DNA from 2 places in the Paenibacillus sp. FSL P4-0127 genome. Region 1 is predicted to be linked to the other one. Evidence: a T-box and tRNA genes for the amino acid it is inferred to sense, from the RefSeq annotation. Region 1 holds a T-box; the other holds one or more tRNA genes.
What was found. The T-box of region 1 lies ahead of leuS (leucine--tRNA ligase). A T-box ahead of a tRNA ligase gene usually reads a tRNA of that ligase, here a tRNA-Leu.

Region 1 (3,409 bases):
GTGATTTTCGGGTTCAGGCTGCCGTCCTCGGCGACGAAGAGGCGCCAGACCCGCGACAGGAAGCGGTGAATGCCTTCCACGCCGTTCATGTTCCACGGCTTGGTCGCTTCCAGCGGACCCATGAACATTTCGTACACGCGCAGCGTATCCGCGCCGTATTCACCCACGATTTCGTCCGGATTGATGACGTTGCCGCGGGATTTGCTCATTTTCTCGTTGTTGGTGCCCAGGATCATCCCTTGGTTCACAAGCTTATGGAACGGCTCCTTCGTGGTCACCACGCCGAGATCGTAAAGCACCTTGTGCCAGAAGCGGGCGTACAGCAGGTGAAGCACCGCGTGCTCGGCGCCGCCGATATACAGATCGACCGGCAGCCACTCCTGCTGCTTCTCTTTGGAGCACAGCTCCTTGTCGTTATGCGGATCGATGTACCGCAGATAATACCAGCAGCTGCCCGCCCACTGCGGCATCGTGTTCGTCTCGCGCCGCGCCGGCAGGCCGGTCTCCGGATCGGTCGTATTGACCCATTCCGTAACGTTCGCGAGCGGCGATTCCCCGGTGCCCGACGGCTTGATGGCGTCGACGTCCGGCAATACCAGCGGCAGCTGATCCTCCGGCACCGGCTTCATCGTGCCGTCTTCGAGATGGAGGATCGGGATCGGCTCGCCCCAATAACGCTGGCGGCTGAACAGCCAGTCGCGCAGGCGGTACGTCACCTTGCCGCGCCCTTTGCCGTTTTCCTCCAGCCAGGAGATCATTTTCTTGATCGCTTCCGCGTTGTTAAGCCCGTTCAGGAAACCGGAATTGACGTGCGGACCGTCGCCCGCGTACGCTTCCTTCGCCAGATCGCCGCCTTCGACCACTTCGAGGATCGGCAGCTCAAAACGCTTGGCGAACTCGTAGTCCCGCTCGTCATGCCCCGGCACGGCCATGATGGCCCCGGTGCCGTAGCCGGCGAGCACGTAATCGGCGATCCAGATCGGCAGCTTGGCGCCGTTCACCGGATTGATCGCGTAAGCGCCGGTAAATACGCCGGTTTTTTCCTTCGCCAGATCGGTCCGCTCCAGGTCGCTTTTGCGCGCGGCTTGATCTTGATAGGCCTCGACGGCTTCGCGCTGGGCGTCCGTCGTGATCGTTTTGACCAATTCATGCTCCGGTGCAAGCACCGCGTAGCTGGCCCCGAACAAGGTGTCCGGACGCGTCGTAAACACGGTCAGCGCCGCGTCATGGCCGTCGATCGCAAAAACGACTTCGGCCCCTTCGGATTTGCCGATCCAGTTACGCTGCATATCCTTGATGCTTTCCGACCAGTCGAGCTCTTCCAGATCTTCCAGCAGCCGTTCCGCATACTCGGTGATTTTCAGCACCCATTGGCGCATCGGCTTGCGAATGACCGGATGGCCGCCGCGTTCGCTTTTGCCGTCGATCACCTCTTCGTTGGCCAGCACCGTTCCCAGCGCAGGGCACCAGTTTACCGGCACCTCGGCCACATAAGCGAGACCTTTCTTATAAAGCTGGATAAAAATCCACTGGGTCCATTTGTAATATTCCGGATCGGTCGTGCTGATTTCGCGGTCCCAATCGTAGGAGAAGCCCAAAGATTTGATTTGGCGCCGGAAATTGTTGATGTTCTTGACCGTAATATCGCGGGGATGCTCGCCCGTATCGAGCGCGTGCTGCTCGGCCGGCAGGCCGAAAGCGTCCCACCCCATCGGATGCAGCACATTGTAGCCGCGCATCCGTTTATAACGGGAGACGATATCCGTCGCCGTATAACCTTCCGGGTGGCCTACATGAAGGCCCGCTCCCGAAGGATAAGGGAACATGTCGAGCGCGTAAAACTTCGGTTTGCCCGCCTCTTCCCGTGTTTTGAACGTATGATGCTCATCCCAGTAAGCCTGCCATTTCGGTTCGATGTTCTGAGCCCGGTAAACGGCATGAGGCGCATTATTGTCCGCCATAATCGAAAATCCTCCTTGAACAACCATTTTGAATTAACATTTTAGTGAGGGTTCAAAAAGTCAGGTTTTCAGCACCGAGAAGGTTGAATGAAGCTAGGGACTGAGTAGCGGAGCGTAGGTGAGCCTACGTGAGCAACGGAAGGCCCGGCTGAATTCAAGATTCGATGCCGATTAAGCTCCATTGTTCTACTTCGTGATCAAAAGATGACTTTTTGAACTACCTTTTTAAAATTAAAAAACCTCCCGCCCCGTAGCGTATCATCGCTAGGGACGGGAGGAAATTCCCGTGGTACCACCCTAGTTAGCGTCGGACATGCTTTGTCCTTCGCTCACTTTGCACCCTTAACGCGGGCGAGACGGCGATGTTCATGCGGCCGGCAATAAAGCCGTCAGCGTATCCGCCGCTACCGCAATTGCACCGCACTCCGAGGCGAGTTCATTCCGCGGCCAACCGGCTTGCACCTTCCGCCGGCTCTCTGCATGGTCTGTCCGAAAATACTGATTCCTCATCACTGCTTTGCAATATCCAGCTTTAAAATTGATTATAGACTATTATATCCAATCCGGCTCCCCAAAGTCAACGGCAGTCTTCGGCTAAACCCGGGCCCAGGAACGAAGGCTTTTGGCGCCGAATCAACTCCTGTTTACCCGGGTCAGCAGAACTTCCATGTCCTCTTCCCGAAGGCCTCCCTTGCTTAGCGAGACAAGCGCGCGCAGCGGCAGAAAATGAAGATCGGCCGCGGCGATATCAGCCGGTTTGTCCTCCGGAAATATCCCGCTATTCAGCTTGAATTGCTCGATCAGCGCCAGCGTCAGCGGGTCGGGAGCGGCTTTGGTCAACAGATCGCCCAACGTCGAGTTGCGCGTAAACGAGGGCCTCAGCTTGACGGCGCTCTCTACATAAACCGCTTCGGCCGCGGCGATATCCCGGGACGAACGCCCGATCAAAATATCGAAAAAGCCGCTTTCCACATGCCAGCCGCCCAGCTCCACATCGTAATAAGCAAACGCTCTTTTATTCAGCTCAAAAATTACCGTTTTCTCTTCGCCGGGCTGAAGCTCGAGCTTTTCAAAGCCCTTAAGCTCCTTCGGCGGACGGGCCACGGACGCCTCCCGGTCGCTTACGTACAGCTGCACGATTTCCTTGCCCGCCACCTCTCCGGCGTTTTTGATCCGCACGCTGACCGTCAACGTCTCATGCTCCCGGATTCTGGAGCTGCTGAGCGTTAAACCGGAGTATTCGAACCGGGTGTAGCTCAGGCCGTGTCCAAACGGAAACAGCGGTTCAAGCGCTTTGGCGTCATAGTAGCGATAGCCGACGAACACCCCTTCCTTATATTCGGCGCGGTCCTGACCGCCCGGAAAAAACAGATGGGACGGGTTATGCTCGAGCGCCGCCGGAAAGGTTTCGGCCAGCTTGCCGCTTGGATTGGCGTCGCCGAACAGCA
Region 2 (3,409 bases), on a different contig from region 1:
GCGGATGTACCGGTAAAATAGCGGGGACATACAACAAAGCGTAATTGCTTCCCAGCAGCAAGTAACCGGTGATGATGAGCCGGCTTTTTTTAAAGTGGACGCCCTTTTTGCCGATCCATAATCCGCTGGCGATCATCCCGATGATCAAGCTAATGCCCAACAGACTGAGGGCCTCGGGGCCGGACCGTAAAATTTCATTAACGTATACCGCATTCAGCACATTGTACGGCGACAGACAAAAGTTCACATAAGCTGCGGTGAAAATAAGGGTTAGGACAAGTTTGTTCGCTTGAAGGTAGCGCAGACCTTCCTTGACTTCTTGAAAAAAGGCGCTGCTTGCTTGGTTTAACGGGGGAAGGGAGACCGGGGGAACGCGAAGGAAGGCCAGGAGCGCGGCTGCGGCCGTGAAGGTAAGTCCGTCTATTAAAATCGCGGCCGATATTCCCCAAAAGGCGATGATACCGCCGGCCGCCGCCATGCCCGCCAACTCGGCGATTCTTGACGCAGTGGCGCTGAGGGAATTGCCGCTGAGCAGTTTTTCCTTGGAAAGGAGCTGTGGAACCAAGGCGGTCTCGGCGGGGGAGGCGAAGCATTCAAGCGTGGAAATCAACAAGGTAAAAATATACAAGTGCCACGGAGCCAGAAGCCCTTTCCAATACATCAAAGCGGTGACGCTGACGAGGATTCCCCGGCCCAGATAGGCTGCAACAACGACATTTCTTTTGGGCCAGCGGTCCACCAGGGTTCCCGCAAAAAAGCTGAACAGCAAGTTAGGGACATAATTCAAAGCGAATAGAGTCCCCATTAAAACCTTGGATCCCGTTAGCATATACACCATCCAGATGTAGGCAATGGAATCGATCGAATCCCCAAATCTGGAGATGACGCGGGCAAGAAGGAGATACGTAAACGGTCTGCTTACTGTCAGCTCCTGCTTTAAACCTCCTAATCCTTTTCTTTTGACCAGGACTTTTTCGCTCAAAACAATCACCTCGTTAAAAAATAAATTTAACGTTAAAATTATTTTAATGTTAAGTTTATTTTATTGATTTCCCTGCGGATTGCAATATTTATTTTCCATTGCTTGTCCTTCAGGGGAATGGCCGCTAAATCTTGACTTTGCCGCCTAATCGTGATAAATTTATTGGTGTTCTCACAATTTCAAATGTTCCCCGATAGCTCAGTCGGTAGAGCACTCGACTGTTAATCGAGTTGTCACAGGTTCGAGTCCTGTTCGGGGAGCCATATTCTTGGAGAGATACCCAAGTGGCTATAAGGGGACCCTCTGCTAAGGGGTTAGACTGCGTAAGCGGTGCGAGGGTTCGAATCCCTCTCTCTCCGTTTTGAAATAACGATCTAAAAGAACCTCCCGTTCATCCGGGAGGTTCTTTTATGCAGAGGGATGAGAATGATATCCAGCGATGAACTGGCGCGCAGGATAATTCCCTATAATTCTCTCAAAAAGAATTTTAAAAGGTAAACCTGAAAATTAGGGGTTGCAAGGCGATCATGTTTTTGCTATACTCAATTTTGTCGCTGCTTCCAAGCGGCATGAGGCTGTGGCCCGTTGGTCAAGGGGTTAAGACACCTCCCTTTCACGGAGGTAACAGGGGTTCGAATCCCCTACGGGTCACCACTTTCTTAATAGCTTCAAGTAGGGGGAGAAGCCCTGATAGGGGTTCGTCGGAGCATAAGCTTCGGCAGGAAAACTTCGCAGTCTCGAGCGAAGCGAGAGTATTCCCTAACGGGTCGACGCTTTCTTCAAAGCTTCAAGTAGGGGTGGAAGCCCTGAACATATGAATATGCGGTCGTGGTGGAATGGCAGACACGCTATCTTGAGGGGGTAGTGGGCGTACGCCCGTGGAGGTTCGAGTCCTCTCGACCGCATCAAATTGCAGAAAGAACCTTGCAGAACGCAAGGTTCTTTCTGCATAACCAAAGGCGATTCGTTAAATTTAACGGTTGTCACAAGCACTATTTGTTCCAGGAACGTTGATTTCAAATTGTAACGGTTGTCATGGCGCTTATTTCGCCGAAAACCGGTAATTTTTGCTTGGATTAAGGCAAATAACGGTGCTCGTAACCATTAGAATTTAGAAAAGGTCTTTTTTCGAAAAATAGCGGCTGCTGCAACCGTTAGAGTTCCGCTGGGCGATAGTGTCTCGCGAAAACCTGAGTTTTTGCGGGAATTCTGAAAAGTATCAGCGTTACAAGCTCTTGGGCAAGAGTTCCCCCGAGTTTTTTTGCGGATCTAACCTTGAAGCCGCCACGCTCGCGTGTTCCATGAACCGCCCGCTACAGTTTCAGCAGGTGGTTCAAAGCGTAAGCCACGCCATGGTGATTGTTGTCGCGCGTGACCATGGTGCTTAATTGCTTGATTTCATCGACCGCGTTGCCCATCGCAATGCTTGTCCCGGCTACGCGAAACATGGAGATATCGTTGTAGCTGTCGCCGATCACGACGGTATCGGCCATGGGGACCCCCAAATGCTCGGCCATAAAGCGCAGGGCGTTCCCTTTATCGGTTTCGGTGGATATAATTTCCACTGTGTGATCGGCGGAAGATGTCGTATGAAGCTGGCGCTGCCCGCCAAAGTGCTTGCGGATACGGTCCAGCTTGGCTTCGTCGTAAGTAAATACCAGCAGCTTATAGACCGGCGCCCCGCGCTTCAATAGCTGCAAAGGGTCTTCGATCTGTTGAAAACCAAATTGGACAAATTGGATTTGGGCGCTTTTCCACAAGCGCTCGCGGCTGGCCGCCGGATTGGCGCTTGCCAGCACATCCAGTTCCGCCTGCAGCTTGCGCTCCCCGCCGTAAGGGGAATAAATCGCCTCAGGGCAGAATATCTCAAAATAAACTTGCTGCTCCAGCAGATATCGAACCGCGTCCTGAGCCGCGGCTGCTGTGATCGGCGTTTCCCGCAACAGCTGTCCGCGTTCGTCATAAACGGCGGCTCCGTTAAAACCGATAATCGGGATAGCCAGGCCGCCCGTCAAATCTTTAGCGTCAAAGCTGGCCCGGCCGGTGCATAGGGTTACGGTGTGGCCTTTGGCGGCCGCTTGGCGAATCGCATCCAGCCCCTCGGTGCTCGGCTTGCTTTCGGATGTCAACAGCGTACCGTCCAAATCAACGGCGATCAGTTTCATGAATGGTCTCCTCCTTACCCAAGTGTGTCTCTCTTTCGGGTCTATTGGTTTATATTTTTGATCTCCGTTTAAAAGTATAGTTTATGAAATGCATTTCAGGTCAACAGGCCCGGGCAACGCGTTCATTTCGGCAAAATACATATGCAAAAATGGGGTGAGGGTAAACGTGACCAGCGCTTTCTGGATTATTATGATGATTGGAGCGGGGACTTATTTATTGCGCGCGGGATCTTTGGTCCTCGGGAGCCGCATAAAATGGTCC

Region 2: it encodes a tRNA-Leu, which carries the amino acid that the T-box ahead of leuS (leucine--tRNA ligase) is inferred to sense. The anticodon was not compared.

What each region holds. Positions count from the first base shown of each region.
Region 1 covers NZ_JBBOWY010000001.1:3,118,887-3,122,295, reverse strand. The annotation lists gene leuS (leucine--tRNA ligase) at 1-1,961, opposite strand, end outside; T-box leader at 2,225-2,483, opposite strand; gene NYE74_RS13935 (glycoside hydrolase family 3 C-terminal domain-containing protein) at 2,595-3,409, opposite strand, start outside.
Region 2 covers NZ_JBBOWY010000002.1:1,107,144-1,110,552, forward strand. The annotation lists gene NYE74_RS31295 (MFS transporter) at 1-982, opposite strand, end outside; tRNA gene NYE74_RS31300 (tRNA-Asn) at 1,170-1,245, shown strand; tRNA gene NYE74_RS31305 (tRNA-Ser) at 1,253-1,341, shown strand; tRNA gene NYE74_RS31310 (tRNA-Glu) at 1,562-1,636, shown strand; tRNA gene NYE74_RS31315 (tRNA-Leu) at 1,805-1,887, shown strand; gene NYE74_RS31320 (Cof-type HAD-IIB family hydrolase) at 2,296-3,147, opposite strand; gene NYE74_RS31325 (AzlD domain-containing protein) at 3,314-3,409, shown strand, end outside.